DNA from 3 places in the Mesorhizobium sp. WSM4906 genome. Region 3 is predicted to be linked to each of the others. Evidence: predicted binding sites of a transcription regulator. Region 3 holds the regulator's gene; each other region holds the start of a gene.
What was found. The regulator LexA, encoded in region 3, represses DNA repair genes until DNA is damaged. The targets are predictions, from matches to a motif close to TGTTCNNNNTGTGTTCNG.
Positions count from the first base shown of each region.

Region 1: QAZ22_RS16505 (UvrD-helicase domain-containing protein) is a predicted target of LexA. The motif match lies at 2,620-2,637, and genes of this name have one in related genera.
Region 2: QAZ22_RS25980 (ATP-dependent helicase) is a predicted target of LexA. The motif match lies at 1,389-1,406, and genes of this name have one in related genera.

Region 1 is NZ_CP121355.1:3,474,180-3,480,004, forward strand. It holds gene QAZ22_RS16505 (UvrD-helicase domain-containing protein) at 1-2,579, opposite strand, end outside; gene QAZ22_RS16510 (glucose/quinate/shikimate family membrane-bound PQQ-dependent dehydrogenase) at 2,760-5,078, shown strand; gene QAZ22_RS16515 (dienelactone hydrolase family protein) at 5,422-5,825, shown strand, end outside.
Region 2 is NZ_CP121355.1:5,350,830-5,356,654, reverse strand. It holds gene QAZ22_RS25980 (ATP-dependent helicase) at 1-1,374, opposite strand, end outside; gene QAZ22_RS25975 (hypothetical protein) at 1,494-1,649, opposite strand; gene QAZ22_RS25970 (hypothetical protein) at 1,881-2,054, shown strand; gene QAZ22_RS25965 (LysR substrate-binding domain-containing protein) at 2,407-3,375, opposite strand; gene QAZ22_RS25960 (hypothetical protein) at 3,488-4,321, shown strand; gene QAZ22_RS25955 (DMT family transporter) at 4,375-5,388, shown strand; gene QAZ22_RS25950 (hypothetical protein) at 5,418-5,621, shown strand.
Region 3 is NZ_CP121355.1:4,268,366-4,274,190, forward strand. It holds gene gltA (citrate synthase) at 1-177, opposite strand, end outside; gene gltX (glutamate--tRNA ligase) at 358-1,782, opposite strand; gene QAZ22_RS20420 (ComEC/Rec2 family competence protein) at 1,884-4,349, shown strand; gene lexA (transcriptional repressor LexA) at 4,333-5,067, opposite strand; gene glp (gephyrin-like molybdotransferase Glp) at 5,184-5,825, opposite strand, start outside.

The DNA.
Region 1 (5,825 bases), 790 kb from region 3:
AGCTCGCCCTCGATGGTGCGGCCCTTCACCGAGGTGCGGCCGGCGCCGTAACCGCTATCGGTCTCGCCATAGCCGATGCGCTCGACCTGGTGGCCGGAGCGGGTGCCCCAGTTGCGGTCGGTCGCCTCGGTGCGGTTGGCCTGCGCGCGCTGCCAGCCGGGCGTCGCATAGGTATTGGAGAAGCTGCCCTGATCCTTGGCGCCGATATTGTCGAAGCGCGAGGCGCCATAGGGATTTTGCCGGCCGCCGCCGCGACCGGAGGCGAATGAGCCGCCGCCATAGGGATTGCCGTAGCCGCCGTAGGAGTTGCCGCCGTCGGCGACGTCGACATGGGTTTCCGGCAATTCGTCGAGGAAGCGCGACGGGATCGTCGATTGCCACAGCCCGTGGATCAGACGGTTGGAGACGAACCAGATATGCAGGTTCTTCTTGGCGCGCGTCAGGCCGACATAGGCAAGGCGGCGTTCCTCCTCCAGGCCCGACCGGCCGCCTTCGTCCAGCGCGCGCTGGTGGGGAAAGAGGCCTTCCTCCCAGCCGGGCAGGAAAACGGTCTCGAATTCGAGACCCTTGGCCGAGTGCAGTGTCATGATCGAGACCGCGTCGAGCGACTCGCCTTGCTCGGCCTCCATGACCAGCGCGACATGCTCGAGGAAGGAACGCAGCGATTCATACTCCTCCATGGAGCGGATCAGTTCCTTGAGGTTCTCCAGCCGCCCGGGCGCTTCCGCCGAACGGTCGTTCTTCCACATGTCGGTGTAGCCGCTTTCCTCCAGAATGGTCTCGGCGAGCTCGGTGTGGGGCGTGGTCTCCAGCGCCTTCTGCCAGCGCTCGAAATTGGCCGCGACCTCGCGAAGTGCTGCACGCGGCTTCGGCTTCAGCTCGTCGCTTTCGGCGAGCGTCGCCGCGGCCTCCAGCATCGGGGTGCGCATGGCGCGCGCCGTGTCGTGGATCTGGCGAATGGTCGCTTCGCCAAGGCCGCGCTTCGGCACGTTGACGATGCGCTCGAAAGCGAGGTCGTCGCCGCTGTTGGCGACGACGCGGAAGAAGGCCAGCGCATCGCGGATTTCCAGCCGCTCGTAGAAACGCGGGCCGCCGATGACGCGGTAGTTCAAGCCCAGCGTGATGAAGCGGTCTTCGAAGGAGCGCATCTGGAAGGACGCGCGCACCAGGATCGCCATGTCGTTGAGATTGTGCTTCTGCCGCTGATAGGCCTCGATCGCCTCGCCGATGGCTCTAGCCTCTTCCTCCGAGTCCCAGGCGGCATGGACATGCACCTTGTCGTCCTCGGGGTCGTCGCGGTCGGTGAACAGCGTCTTGCCGAAGCGGCCCTCATTGTGGGCGATGAGGTGCGAGGCGGCGCCCAGGATATGCGCGGTGGAACGGTAGTTGCGCTCCAGCCTGATGATGGTGGCGCCGGGAAAATCCTTGTCGAAGCGCAGGATGTTGTCGACCTCGGCGCCGCGCCAGCCATAGATCGACTGGTCGTCGTCGCCGACGCAGCAAATATTCACGCTCACGGGCTGTTCCGCGCCTGCCGGCGCGGGCCCTCCGCGGGGGCCTCGCAACGGCTCGGACGCCCGGTCGGGCTTGCGGCCTTCGGCCGAAATATCCCATTCCTCACCGCGGGCTAGCGATTCCTCTTCGGGAACTGGCGGTCTGTAGTGCCCCCCCTCTGTCCTATCGATAGTCGACTTCGAAGCGCTGGGGGCGCGGCCGCCCGGGGATCCGCTCCTTGGAACTCCCGGCCGCTGCGCCAACAAGCGCAGCCACATGTATTGCGCGGTGTTGGTGTCCTGGTACTCGTCGACCAGGATGTATTTGAACTTGCGGTGATAATCCTTCAGCACGTCCGGATAGGCGCGGAAGATACGGATCGGATGATAGAGCAGGTCGCCGAAATCGCAGGAATTCAGCGTCTGCAGCCGCTCCTGATAGGCCTTGTAGAGCTGGCGGCCCTTGCCGTTGCCGAAGCTGCGCGCATCGCCTTCCGGGATATCGTCGGGGCCGAGGCCCTTGTTCTTCCAGTTGTCGATCATCTGGGCGAACTGCTTGGCCGGCCAGCGCTTGTCGTCCAGACCTTCCGCCTGGATGAGCTGCTTGATCAGCCGCACCACGTCGTCGGTGTCGAGGATGGTGAAATCGGATTTCAGCCCGGCAAGCTCGGCATGGCGGCGTAAAAGCTTGACGCCGATGGAGTGGAAAGTGCCGAGCCAGGGCATGCCCTCGACATTTTCTTCACCGATCAGGATGCCGATACGCTGCTTCATCTCGCGCGCGGCCTTGTTGGTGAAGGTGACGGCGAGAATCTGCGACGGGAAGGCCCTGCCGGTGGCAAGGATGTGGGCGATGCGCGTGGTCAGGACCCGCGTCTTGCCGGTGCCGGCGCCGGCCAGCACCAGAACCGGCCCCTCCGTTGTTTCGACGGCTAGCCGCTGCTCGGGATTGAGGCCGTTGAGATAGTCGGGCGCACGGCTCTGCGCGCTGCGCGCGGCCATGGCGCGCGCAGCAATGCCGGACGGGGCCGCGGGCCGCGCATTCGGTTCATCGAAAAAAGGCATGTCTTCGGAAAAGCCCGACATCGCTCCCGAATGTAGTGATTCGGGAGCGAAAGACCAGAACTGTCTACGTTTTGTTCTATTTTCGCGTGCCGCCGACCAACTTGACAGCCGGAGCGGGCAGGGGAAAGCTGCCGGCAGGGCAAGGGCGGCGTGCCGTCGCCTGGAAGGCGCCGCAAGCGCAACAGTCGAAGGAGCACCGTCTTGGCTGTCACCATCACCTCCCTCGTCCTCTTCCTTATCGGTCTGGTTCTCGGCGGCGGCGGCATCTGGTTGGTTTCGCTGGGCGGCAGCTGGTACTATGCGATTGCCGGTCTCGCTTTCCTGATCACCGCCTGGCTCGTTTTTCGCCGCAGATCGACAGGGCTCTGGCTCTATGCGGCGATCGTGCTCGCCTCGCTGTGTTGGGCGGTATGGGAAATCGGCTTCGACTGGTGGCAGCTCGGTCCGCGCGGCGGCATCATCGTTCTCGTCGCGCTGTGGCTGCTGACGCCATGGGCAAGGCGAGGATTCGCCGGTCCGGACGGGCGCGCCCCTCTCATCCTGGCGGTGCTCGCCTCGCTTGCGGTGGCTGGCTATTCGATGACGACCGACGCCACCGACATCGGTGGCACGCTCGACACCGACAAGGTGACGCCGACGGCCAATCTCGGCGGCGACATGCCGGCCGGCGAATGGCATTTCTACGGCCGCACGCCATTCGGCCAACGTTATTCGCCGCTCGATCAGATCACGCCGGACAATGTCGCCAAGCTCCAGCCCGCCTGGACCTACCGCACCGGCGACGTCAAAGGCCCCGACGACATCGGCGAGACGACCTATCAGGTGACGCCACTGAAGGTGGGCGACGCGCTGTTCATCTGCACGCCGCACAATTTCGCCATCGCCATCGATGCCGCGACCGGCAAGGAGAAGTGGCGCTACGATCCGAAGGTCAAGCTCGATCCCAACCGCCAGCACCAGACCTGCCGCGGCGTGTCCCACTATGCCGACCCGAAGATCGCGGCCGGGCAGCCTTGTGCTGGGCGCATCTACCTGCCGACCTCCGATGCCAGGCTTATCGCGCTCGATGCCGCCAGCGGCCAGGTGTGTTCGTCCTTCGCCGAAAGCGGCACGCTCAATCTCATGGCCAACATGCCCTATCCGAAGTCGGGCTATTATTATTCGACCTCGGCGCCGCTGATCGTCGCCGGCAAGATCATCGTCGGCGGCGCGGTCAACGACAATTATTCGACCGAGGAGCCATCGGGCGTCATCCGCGCCTACGATGTCGGTACCGGTGCCCTTCTGTGGAACTGGGACTCCGGCAATCCGGACCAGACGGCGCCGCTGCCGGCGGAGCAGAAATACACGAACAACTCGCCCAACATGTGGTCGACGGCGAGCGCCGACGAGAAGCTCGGCCTGCTCTACCTGCCGCTCGGCAACCAGACACCGGACCAGCTCGGCATGGGCCGCAGCGCCAATACCGAAAAATTCTCCTCCTCGATCACCGCGCTCGACCTCAACAGCGGAAAATTGCGCTGGGTTCGGCAACTGGTGCATCACGATCTGTGGGACATGGACGTGCCGGCCCAGCCGACGCTGGTCGACATCACCTCGGTCAACGGCACGGTCGTGCCGGCGCTGGTCGTGCCGACCAAGCAGGGCGACCTCTATGTGCTCGACCGGAGCACCGGCGAACCGATCATCCCGGTGAAGGAGATGCCGGCGCCGGGCGGCGCGATCGAAGGCGACCATGCCTCGCCGACACAGCCGGAATCGGGGCTTTCGTTCAATCCCAAGCGGCTGACCGGCGCGGACATGTGGGGCATCACCATGTTCGACCAGCTGGCATGCCGGATCGCGCTCAGGAAATTGCGCTACGAGGGACGCTACACGCCGCCCTCGCTGCAGGGCTCGCTGATCTATCCCGGCAATTTCGGCGTCTTCAATTGGGGCGGCGTCGCGGTCGACCCGGTGCGGCAGGTGATGTTCGGCATGCCGACCTATCTCGCCTTCACATCGACGCTCATTCCGCGCGCGGACGCGCCGCCGCCGGGCGACGCCACGAAAGGCAGCGAGCAAGGGCTCAACCGCAACGAGGGCGCGCCTTACGCGGTGGTGCTGAAACCGTTCCTGTCGCCGCTCGGCATCCCTTGCCAGGCGCCGCCCTGGGGCTATGTCGTCGGCGTCGACCTCAGGACCGGCCAGATCGCCTACAGGCATCGTAACGGCACCGTCTACGACATGACGCCGCTGCCCCTGCCGTTCAAGGTCGGCGTTCCGGGCATCGGCGGGCCGATGATCACCGCCGGCGGCGTTGCCTTCCTGGGCGCGGCGGTCGACGATTATCTGCGCGCCTACGATCTCACCACCGGCAGGCAGCTCTGGCAGGCGAGGCTGCCGGCCGGCGGGCAGTCGACACCGATGACCTACACGGTCGCCGACGGCCGCCAGTTCGTGGTCATCGTCGCCGGCGGCCACGGCTCGGTCGGCACCAAGCCGGGCGATTATGTGATGGCCTACACGCTGCCGAAATAGAGGCAGGCTTAGAGCGGTTCAGCGTTTCACGGAATCGCCGAACCGCTCTAAGTATTTGTTTTTACGCAATTCCGGACGGAAAACCGTTACACACTTTTCCTGGAATTGCTCTAGAGTCCGAGACAGTTCCTCGGGCAAGGCACCTGGCCGAGCACCTGGTTGGCGAGAACCGGGCCGGCGGCTGCTTCGGCCAAAATGCGATGATGCGACATGACAGGCATCACAGCCCGGCGGGGCGCGTTGCCAATGAGCGAACGGTCCGGCCAAACGGTCACCGGTCCGTGACTGGACCCTGCGAGCTTCAACCCTATCTTGCGCATCAAACAGCCGTCGAGGGAGAGCCATGACCGAACCTGTCGCCAAGCCCGTGATCACCCAGGCGATGATCGATGCCTATGACGAGTACACGCATCTGACGCTTGACCGGCGGCGCTTCATGGAGCGCCTGACAAGGCTCGCCGGATCGGGCGCGGCGGCCGCCGCGATCGCGCCGATGCTGGCGGCGAATTCGGCCCAGGCGGCGATCGTCGCCGAGGACGATCCGCGCGTGAAGGGCGAGGACATCACCTATCCCGGCAGCAGCGGCGAGATGAAGGGCTATCTGGTCAAGCCGGCCGGTCAGTCCGGCAAGATGGGAACCGTCATCGTCGTCCATGAGAACCGAGGTCTCAACCCGCATATCCGCGATGTCGCGCGGCGCGTGGCGCTGGAAGGCTTCATTGTGCTGGCGCCGGACTTCCTGTCGCC
Region 2 (5,825 bases), 1.1 Mb from region 3:
CGCCATCGCCTCGACGATCTGCGAGGCGGCCGAAGGCCCGATGCCCGGCATGAGCTGCAGCACGCGGAAGCCGGCGACGCGGTCGCGCGGGTTCTCCGCGAAGCGCAGCATCGCCAGCATGTCCTTGACATGAGCGGCGTCGAGGAATTTCAGCCCGCCGAACTTCACGAAGGGGATGTTGCGGCGCGTGAGCTCCACTTCCAGCGGCCCGCTGTGATGCGAGGCGCGGAAGAGCACCGCCTGCGCCTTAAGCGCCGTGCCGGCCTCGCGCTCGGCAAGGATCGCCTGGCAGACATAGTTGGCCTGCTCGGCCTCGTCGCGCACGCTCACCAGTTGTGGCTTGTGGGAGGACCGGCGCTCGGTCCAGAGGTTCTTGGTGAAGCGCTCGCTCGCCTCGCCGATCACCTTGTTGGCGGCGGCAAGGATCGTCTCGGTCGAGCGGTAGTTGCGCTCCAGCATGACGATCTCGGCGCCCTGCGCGAACTGCTTTGGAAAGTCGAGGATGTTGCGCACTTCCGCCGCGCGGAAGGAATAGATCGACTGCGCGTCGTCGCCCACTACGGTCAGCCCCGCGCCGTCCGGCTTGAGCGCCAGGAGGATCGAGGACTGCAGCCGGTTGGTGTCCTGATATTCGTCGACCAGCACATGGTCGAAGCGAGAGGAAAGATGCGCGGCGATCTCCGGCTCGGCCGCCATCTGCGCCCAGTAGAGCAAAAGGTCGTCGTAGTCGAGCACGTTCTGCGCCTGCTTGGCCTCAACATAACGGGCGAACAACTCCTTCAGTTGTTCTGCCCACCCCGCGCACCAGGGAAAGGCCGAACCCAGCACTTCGCCGAGCGGCGCCTGCGCGTTCACAGCCCGAGAATAGATCTGCAGGCAGGTGCTTTTTGTGGGAAAGCGGCTTTCGGTCTTGGAAAAGCCGAGCTCATGCCGGGCGAGGTTCATCAGGTCGGCGGAATCTTCGCGGTCGTGGATGGTGAAGGCGGGATCGAGGCCGATCTGCTCGGCATAGTCGCGGAGCAGCCTTGCGCCGATGCCATGAAAGGTGCCGGCCCAGGCGAGCGCATCGGCGATGATGGCGGCGTCGCGCCCCAGCACCTCGCCGGCGATGCGCTCGACGCGCTTGGCCATCTCTCCCGCCGCGCGGCGAGAAAACGTCATCAGCAGGATGCGCCGAGGATCGGCGCCCTTGACGATGAGGTGCGCCACCCGATGCGCCAGCGTGTTGGTCTTGCCGGATCCGGCGCCGGCGATCACCAGCAGGGGTGCCGCCACCTTGCCGTCGCCATGCACCACCGCCAGCCGCTGCTCGTCATTCAGCCGGGCAAGATAGGCGGGCGCTTCGAAGGACGAATCACGGGCGGCGATGTTCATCGCCCATCAAGCATCGTTTCCGCTTTGTTCGCAACGGGGTTGAGGTGTCGAGTGCGTTCGCAATTGGCGAAGGCCGGAGTGACGGCCAATCTGCCCCCTTGTGGGGGGATGGGCTGTAACTACCTTTTCGGCTCCACCCCCATCGCCGCCGACTGGCGCCGCAGCCTACGCCGTTCGTCCGGCGGCGCGGCATCGTCGGACATCTCCTCTATGATCCGCATCGTGACGCGGTAAGTGGTGTAGGCGAACAGGCCGACGAGCAGCAGACGGATCATGACCATCTCCTCGCTAAAGCATGTCTCCCGAAAGTGGGAACCGGTCTCGGGACAAAGACATGCGTAGAATCAAAAACCTAAAGCGCAGGGAGCGAATCTGAAAGATCGCGACGCGCTTTAGTCCCCGAAACTCAACCGGAGACTGGCGGGATGGTTCCCGCCGGCGCACGCAACCAAACCGCCACCGCCCCGTTTGCCTCAAAGAAAAGGGGCGAACGAGAGGAGGTCGTCATGATGAAGCTTCCTGTGCTGCTGGCTCTTGCGGCAGGGCTCGCGCTCGCCGCCTGCGACAATAGCGTGCCGCCCACCAAAGCGCCCGCGGACCAGAACCCGCAGATCGACAAGAACCCGGTACCGAAGTCGACCACCGGCGGCGACCAGCCCGGCACGCCGCCGAAGCAGTGATGGCGCCGAGGCGGGCAGGAATACTCTGCCGGAACGGGCGGGCGGTGATCGGGAAATGATCCTGCCGCCACAGAAGAAGGCCGGCGCTGCTTGGGAGGAAGCTGGAAAGCGCCGGCCAAGCGGGAAATCAGGCCCGCCGCAAGACAAACCATAGCTGAGTCTTGCCGCTGGGTCAGGAGCACGGCTTTCAAGGCTTGGGGAAATCCGCCTGGAATTCTTGTGATTGTGTGGAATCTACAACAGCTGAGGTCACCAACAACAATGACGAGGCTATGCCTTTTATTTAATGTGGCCCATCATAGTTTCATCTGCGTCTGATCGGCTGGAGGGCTTGAAGACAGGGCAACTCGCCTCACGCCATCGCCGCCCTGGCCAGCGGCATGCCGGCGATCTCGAGGTCCAGCTGGCGCTGCGTCAGCGCCGCCTCGGCCATGATCCACTGCTTGAACAGCTCCACCTTGCGCGCGCCGAGCGCCTTGACGGGGCTGACGAAATACCAGCCGGCGCTGTTGGGATGGTGGACCGCGAAGGGCGCCACCAGCCGTTCGGCGCGGATGTCGCTTGCCATATAGGCGCGGTTGGCAACGGCAAAGCCCATGCCCGCATTGGCCGCCTCGTAGGACATCATGCAGGAATCGAAATAGATGCTCCTGGTCTCGCCGAGCACGAAGCTTGCGCCGGCAAAACCCAACCATGACTGCCAGTTCTGGGTGCAGGTGTCGGAGTGGAGCAGGGTGAAGTGCCTGAGGTCCTCGGGCGTCACCCTGGACAGCGGCTTGTCGCCCAGCACCTGGTGGAACAGCTTGCGGCTGCACACCGGCGTCAGGTCCTCCTTGAACAGCAGCTCGGATTTGAGGCCGGGGAAGTTGCCGTCGCCATAGCGAATCTCGAAGTCGTATTCGGAGGTCGCGAATTCATGCGTGGCGTAGGAGGTCGAGACCCGCATCTCGATATCCGGATACTGCTGCTGGAAGCTGGCAAGCCGCGGAAACAGCCAGCGCGCGGCGAAGGTCGGCAGCACGCAGATCTTCAGCACATGCGCCTGCGATTGTCCGGTCGCCTCCATGCTGGCCGCCACGATCCGCTCCAGCGCCTCGCGCACCCGCGCCACATAGGTCTCGCCTTCCGGGGTCAGCGACACCGCATTGCCGCCGCGCTGGAAGATCTTGAAGCGCAGCTGGTCCTCCAGGCTTTTGACCCGCTGGCTGACGGCGGAAGCGGTGATGAACTGCTCTTCGCCGGCGCGCGTGAAGTTGCGGTGCCGGGCGGCGCTCTCCACGATTTTCAGCGAGTTTAAGTTGACCTGACTGAGCAGACGCACGGGGGTTCGACCTTTAGCTGGGCTTAAAGTAGCACCAGCATTCCTAAATTTACAGGGGAGGGCGGCTTAATCGACTGTTTACCAAGTGTTGCCCCCACCTTGGAGAAGTAGAATGAACGCCCATACAATCCCCGAACTGCGCTATGCGATGAGCCGTGAAGCCATCATCGGTCATGATACGGCGTGGAAAGTGTCGAGCTTCGGCGTCGCCCAGTATCTTCACGGCTACGACCCCCAACTGCTCGCCGCGATCGAGGAGGCGGCGCTCAAGCTCAAGGCCAGCCATGCCGTGCACAAGCATCTCGACCTCACCTTCATCACCGGCGCCGACCGCTACATTCCGGAGATCAAGGAGCTGCTCAACGACAAGCTGCGCCTGGAACGGCTGTCCGACATGATGGGCACCAAGCTCGAACCCTATCCGCTGTCGATCGTCGGCTCGACCGTCACCTTCATGAACCCCAAGGACGGCGCCGTCGAATGGCATTGCGATGGCGTTCCGGTGACGGAGCTCGTTCCGCTCTCGATCAGCGACCCTCTGATCGGCGGCCATCTTGAGATCTATTGCGACGATTCCGAGACCGGCCGCGCCATTCTCGAATCCGGCCGCGACCTGCCGCGCAACAAGGTCATGCGCATCGACCACAAGATGAACTACGCCACGCTTGGCCAGTTCCTCGGCGTGCTCCATCGAACCGCGCCGATCCAGCTCGGCTCGCGTGTCACGCTGGTGCTCAACCAGCGCTCGGCGACGAAGCCCTATGTCGACGACAACCGCATGTTCTACCTTGCCGCCGACAACGATCACGACCGGGCCTGGGTGAACGAGCTGGCCGACGATGTGTGGACCAACCAGCTGCCGGCCTATCGCCGCCACGCGGAAGAGCATCCCATGCCGAAGCCGGCCGTGGAGCCGGTCTCGGGCGGAGCCAGGGAGTCGTGGTAGCGAGTGATGACCCGGCTCGGCTGTCCTCGGCGTCGCCGAGCCTCGTCCCGGTCATGGCCGAAAGCCAGCAATCCCGGTCCGGCGCCGCCTCGGCGGCGGCGCTGGCCTTTGCCTTCGGCGCCGTGGCGCTCTGGGCGACCAATGCCCTGGTCGGCAAGACGTTGCTCGCCCACCACCCGGTATCGCATGTGCAGTTCCTGCAGTTCTGCGGCGCCGCGCTGGTCTTTGCGCTGATCAGGCTCTTCCCTTCCCCCCTTGTGGGGGAAGGTGGCCTCGCGAAGCGAGGTCGGATGAGGGGTGCTGGACGGATCGCCGACGCTGGAGTTTCTTCTAGCACCCCTCATCCGTCTCGGCGCTGCGCGCCGATCCACCTTCTCCCACAAGGGGAGAAGGGGAATGCTGCGCTCGCCCACGCCGTCGGCTTCATCGGGCTGGTCGGCACCATGGTGCTGCAATATATCGCCTTTGCCTCGATGCCGGTCATCGAGGCGAATTTGGTCGCCTACACCTGGCCGCTGATGATCGCCGCCGCGGTCATCGCGCTTGGCCGCTCGCGGCGCCCGCTGCTGCTTGGGCTCACCGCCGCGCTCGGCTTCGCCGGCGTGGCGCTGGTGATCTCGGGTGGGCGGGCGCAGGCCTGGTTCGAAGGCAGCCTCGTCGGTTATTGCGCGGCCTTCGGCTCGGCGCTTTGCATGGCCCTCTATTCGCTCGCCGTCGGCCGCCTCGCCGTGCCGCCGGACCGGCTTCTGCTGCCCTCGGCGCTGATCGGCGTGGCGCTGACCTTCGCCTGGAGCCTGCATGACGGCGCCGCCGGCCTGAGCGGCACGCACCTGCTGCTCGGTCTCTATCTCGGCGCCGGGCCGATGGGACTCGGCTATTATTTCTGGTCGCGTGCGCTGAGCCTCGACCAGGGCGGACGGCTCGCGGTCGTCGCTTATCTCACGCCGATCGCTTCAACGCTCTTATTGGCGCTGTCGGGCGAAAGCCTGTCGATGACGGCCATTGCCGGTGCCGTCCTCGTCATCGGCAGTTGCATTGCCGTCGGCATCGAACGCTCGGAGGTCTGAAGACCATGCCAGGAAGCATGCCAAGGATCATACTTGACGACGACGAACGCCGCGCCCGGCAAGAGGCGCACTGGCTGGTCAAGGAGTTCGGTGCCGAGGCGCCGCTCTATGCCGCCATGAAGGCCGAAAAGGCCATCGAGCAGAAGGATTTCGGCCGCTGCGCGCGCTGGAAGCGTGTGCTGGAGATCCTGGCTGACGACAGGCGGGCGGAACGTCGAGCCGCGGCGAAATAAGCGACTCGCCGTGGCGAATCGGGCATGATCGGCAACCCGGACGCCACGCTGTCCGACAGTATCGGCTTTCGTCCTGAATTTCGATTTTTGCAGGAATTACTCGCAGAAATTGAAGTGCTTTGCGTCATACGCACCCGTGCAGGCCTCCAGCGCTGTAAAGTGTTTGTTATAGGTGTTAGAATTCCTAACTTGCGCGGTCGCGAC
Region 3 (5,825 bases):
GCCGGGATCGTAGGTGAAGGCGCCGGTGGTGCTGTAGAGAGCGCCGATGTCGATGACGTCAGGCCCGGTCGAGCCGCTTCGCACCTTGAATTCGTGGGTCTTGCCGGCGAGTTCGAGCCTGGCGGTCGACTCATGCGCCTTGCCGCCCGGTTCCAGTTTTGTCGCAGCTTCGCTCATTGCAAACTCCTTTTGTTTCCTCATGCCGGCAAGGCAATTCCTGCAAACGACACGTCGAAATCACCGGAATGCGCGAACTTGCCACCGCATTTTAAGGGGTGCGTGCCAGATTGGGCCAAGGCCTAATGTTGCACTGCGAAACACACCTTTCAATGCCAATCTTCTTGGGCCAGTTCGCTCCTAATCGATTTGATCTCCAATCCGCGCTAGACTTTCGTCGCGTCCCAGCACGGCAAGCACGTCGAACACGCCGGGCGATGTGCTTCGACCGGTGAGCGCGGCTCTCAGCGGTTGGGCCACGGCGCCGAGCTTGTGACCGCCGGTCTGCGCAAAGTTGCGAATAGCGGCTTCCGCGGCTGCGGCGTTCCATTCGCCGGCGACCGCCGCGAGCGCGGCATGGGCGCCGCGCAGAATGGCGCGCGCGTCGCCGCCAAGCAACCCGGCCGCCTTCTCGTCGAGCTGCAGCGGCCGATCCGCGAAGAGGAAGGCGGCTCCATCGACGAGTTCGACCAACGTCTTTGCACGCTCCTTGAGGCCGGGCATGGCGGCAAGCAGCTGCGCCTTGCGCCTGTCGTCGAGCTTTGCCGCGAGCGCCAGTCCGCCCTCGAGATAGGGCAGGGTGGCGACGAAGATGTCGAAGAGAGCCTTGTCGTCCATCTTGCGCATATGGACGCCGTTCAGCGCCTCGAGCTTGGCGAAATCGAAGCGGGCGGCGCCCTTGTTGACGTCGCCGATGTCGAACCAAGCTATCATGTCCTCGATCGACATGACCTCGTCGTCGCCATGGCTCCAGCCGAGCCTGGCCAGATAGTTGAGCAGGGCCTCAGGCAGGTAGCCCATGGCGCGATAGGCCTCGACGCCGAGCGCGCCATGGCGCTTCGACAGCTTGGCGCCGTCGGCGCCATGAATCAGCGGGATGTGCGACATCGACGGCACCGCCCAGCCCATGGCGTTGTAGATGACGGTCTGGCGCGCGGCGTTGGTCAGATGGTCGTCGCCGCGGATGATGTGCGTGACGCCCATGTCGTGGTCGTCGACGACGACGGCATGCATGTAGGTCGGGTTGCCGTCCGAGCGCAGGATGATGAAGTCGTCGAGGTCCTTATTCGGGAAGCGCACCTCGCCCTGCACGCGGTCGCGCACGACGGTCTCGCCCTCGGTCGGCGCCTTGATGCGGATGGCGCCCTTGACGCCGGGAGGCGCCTCGGACGGGTCGCGGTCGCGCCACTGCCCGTTGTAGCGCGGCGGCAGGCCCATGGCTCGCGCTGCCTCGCGCATCGCCTCCAACTCGGCAGGCGTCTCGTAGCTGTAATAGGCCTTGCCCAGGCGCACGAGCTCTTCGGCCACCTCGCGGTGGCGCGGCGCGCGCTCGAACTGCGATACGGCCTCGCCGTCCCATGAGAGACCGAGCCAAGTCAGCCCGTCAAGGATGGCGGCCGTCGCCGCCTCGGTAGAGCGCTCGCGATCGGTGTCCTCGATGCGCAGCAGCATCGTGCCGCCCGTGTGCTTGGCGTAGAGCCAATTGAACAGCGCCGTGCGCGCGCCGCCGATATGCAGGTAGCCGGTGGGCGAGGGGGCAAAACGGGTGACGACCTTGTCGGACATGGAACTCTCAGAGTGGCACTGAAGCAGGCGTGATTGCGCGGACTTTCGCGCGGTCGGCGTTCATGTAGCATAGGAGGTCTGGGGCGCAAGGGGCAGACCCGATGGCTGGACGTGGCCGGGGTGCGGAGCAGGGCGAGGGGACGACGGCGGGCGTCAGCGAGCGCCTGCTGTTTGCCGGCACCGCGCCTGCCGAAGCGACGCCGATTTCGGTTCCGGCGCCGCGCCCGGCTGCGGAGATCTTGCCACCGGGCGGTGATGCCTCGCTGCAGCCGCTTCAGCCGGCGACTATCGATCGGATCCGCAGCCAGTTCCGCCGTACCTCTTTTTCCGCGCTTCGCCGAAGCGTCGCCGAAGCCGCCACCACCGAACTCGACCGCGGCATTGGTTTCCTGCTGGTGCCGGTGTTCCTTGCCGCTGGCGTGATCCTCTATTTCTCCTTGAACAGCGAGCCGGATCTCTACCGGCCGCTGGCGGCGGTGGCGCTGATGGCCGTCTGCGCGGCGGTTTCCCGCTCTTGGCCGAAGACGCATCTTATCTTCATGGCGGCGCTGTTTTGCGCGCTGGGCTTTGTCGCCGCGAAGGTCGAGACATGGCGGGCCGCAACGCCGATGCTCGGCTCCGAGATACAGACGCGGCTGACGGGTCGCGTTGTCGTCGCCGAGGAGATGGCCAATGGCCGGGTGCGGCTGACCATCGACCTCGTCTCGACCGCGCAGCCAAAACTGCGCTACGCGCCGGATCGCGTCAGGCTCTCGGCGCGCGGGATTCCGCCCAACGTCAAGGCTGGATCGCTGGTGACGGGCTATGCACGGCTCCTGCCGCCGACGGGACCGGTTCGCCCCGAAAGTTATGATTTTTCCTTCGACAGCTATTTCTCCGGCATCGGCGCCAGTGGATTTTTCCTCGGCGATCCGAAAGTCATTCCGACAAGCGACCCTCCCGCCCAGGCGAGCATCGCCTGGGCGATCGAGAATGCGCGCGAGACGATTGCCGATCACATCAGAAGCACCGTCGGCGGACCCGAAGGCGAGATTGCCGCGGCGCTGATCGTCGGCGTTCGCGCGGGCATTCCCGAGGATATCAACGAGGCGATGCGGCGGACCGGCATCTACCACATCATCTCGATTTCCGGGCTGCACATGGCGCTGGTCGCCGGCACGGTCATGCTTTTGCTGCGCGGCGTCTTCGCGCTGCTTCCGGATTTCTCGTCACGCCGGCCGGTGAAGAAATATGCCGCAGCGGTCGCGCTGGTGTCGATCGCTGCTTACCTCGTCATCTCCGGCGTGGTGGTCGCCGCCGAACGAAGCTTCATCATGCTCGCCGTCATGCTGGTCGCCGTGCTCTTCGACCGTGCGGCGTTGACGATGCGCAACCTGGCGATTTCGGCCATTGCCGTCATCATGGTGTCACCGCACGAAGTGGTTGGTCCGAGCTTCCAGATGTCGTTCGCCGCGACCGCGGCCCTTGTCGGCGCCTATGCCGGATGGGCCGACTACCGCGCCGGCAAGTCGAGAGCGCCGCCGGCGAAGCGGTCGTTCCTGCGGTTCCTGTCGCACAAGTTGGCTGTCGGGCTTGTCGGCGCCGCCATAACGTCGATCATTGCCGGAACCGCCACGGCGTTGTTTGCCATCTGGCACTTCCAGCGCGTCTCGCCGCTCAGCCTGATGGCCAATCTGGCCGTCATGCCGATCGTGTCGCTGGTTGTCATGCCGTTTGCCGTCTTTAGCGCACTGGCGATGCCATTCGGCTTCGATGGTCCTTTCCTCTACATCATGGGCAAGGGCCTGACGGCGATGATCGCGATTTCGGCCTGGATTTCGGAACGGTCGCCGGTCGATGCCGTGGGGCTGATCTCGATCCAGTCGGTGCTGCTCGCGACAATCGCGCTGGTGATAGCAACCATGGCCACCACCTGGCTCAGGTTGGCGGCAGTGCCCTTCGCGCTGGCCGCACTACTGGCGGTCCCGCAAGTGCGCACGCCGGACCTGCTGATCTCCGAGGACGCGCATCTGGTGGCGATGCCGATCGGCGGCGGAGAGCTCGCCGTCAATCGCGCCCGCTCCAACGACTTCACCACCGACAATTGGAAACGTGCGCTGAGGGCCGAAACGATCGTGCCGCCGGAAACATTCGCGAAAGGCGCATTCGACATCGCCGACCCGGTCGACTTGCCGGCGGGATCCCCCTTTTACTGCACTGGCGATCTCTGCATTGGCCGGCATCCGTCCGGTGCAATCGTCGCCTTGGCGGAAAACCGCGATAGCGCCAGGCCGGCCTGCGGCTTCGCCGACCTCATCGTCATCAACGACGCCACGGCCTACAATCCTTGCCGCGATCCACGCATCCTCGTCGTCACCAAGCGGCAGCTTGCGCGCGACGGCAGCGCCGCCGTCTACTTCGACCCGCAGTCGGCAACGGCGCGAGCCGCCATTCAATACGCCGTCGAAAAGCCCTATCGCCCCTGGCACGAACAGCGGCGCTACTCGCGCGAGGCGAGGGGGCTAGCGCCATACGAGCGGCCTGAGAAGCCACAGACCAAGCCGCCGCCACTCAGTAGCGACGAATGAGCCCGACCAGCTTGCCCTGCACCTTGACCCTGTCCGGTCCGAAGATGCGGGTCTCATAGGCCGGGTTGGCGGCCTCGAGCGCGATCGAGGCGCCCTTGCGGCGGAAGCGTTTCAGCGTCGCTTCCTCGTCGTCCACCAGCGCCACCACGATCTCGCCCGGGCTCGCTGTGTTGGCATTGCGGATGATCACCGTGTCGCCGTCGAAGATGCCGGCTTCGATCATCGAATCGCCCTTGACCTCGAGCGCGTAGTGCTCGCCGCCTGCGATCATGTCCGGCGGAACTGTGATCGAATGCGTCTGGTGCTGGATAGCGTCGATCGGCACACCGGCGGCAATGCGACCCATCACCGGGATGGACACGGCCGAAACGGCGTCGTCGTCATTGCTGGGCGTCGGTGTGCGGGAGGGCGCCGCTGGCTTGATCTGCCGGCCGAGATTGCCTTGACCGCCTTGGATGACGCTCGGCGAGAATTTTCTCGCCGCATTCAGGCCGGGCGCGATCGAATCGGGCAGGCGCAGCACCTCAAGAGCGCGCGCGCGGTTCGGCAGCCGGCGAATAAAACCGCGCTCCTCCAGTGCCGTGATCAAACGGTGGATGCCCGACTTCGAAGCGAGGTCGAGCGCTTCCTTCATCTCATCGAAAGACGGCGGAATGCCGCTTTCCTTGAGCCGTTCATGGATGAACATCAGCAGTTCATGTTGTTTGCGCGTCAGCATGGCGGCCCCCATGGGTTTTGGAACCAGAATCAGAAAAACAAACCCAGAACAAACACTATCTGTTCCAGTTGTGTTCCGCAACCGTTTAAAGTTTAGTGAATCTGTTGACGTTTTGTTCAGCGTAACATCAGAACGCTGCATTCGTCGCCGGCTTCCGCAGCCGGGGCGAAGGGCTCGCGCACGATCAGGCCGTCGGCGTCGGCGAGCATCCTCAGCATGGAGGAATCCTGGATGCTGAACGGTGTCGCGATCAACTGTCCGGCATCCTCACGTACGACTGCCCGCACATAGTCCTGCCTGAGATCGTTGGCGTGCATCGCGGAAGCCAACCGCGCGGTCCGGATATCCTGGCGGTAGCTGCGGCCGCCAAGACGCGCCAGGAGCGGCTTCAGGAACAATTGCGAGCAGACAAGACTCGCCACCGGATTGCCGGGCAGGCCGATGCAGCGGATGTTGCCAAGCCGGCCAAACATCAGCGGCTTGCCGGGGCGCATGGCGATCTTCCAGAAATCGAGCTGCATGCCTTCGCCGGTCAGCACGTCGTGGATCAAATCATGATCACCGACCGAGGCGCCGCCGAGGGTGACGATAACATCGGCGCCGACCGCGACCGCTTTCTTGACCAGCGCCGAAATCGCATCCTGCCGGTCGGCGGCGATACCGAGGTCGAGAGCGCGGGCACCGACCGACTGCGCCGTCGCCGCTACGCCATAGGCGTTGGACGAGATGATCTGGTCGGCGCCGAGCGTGCTTCCGGG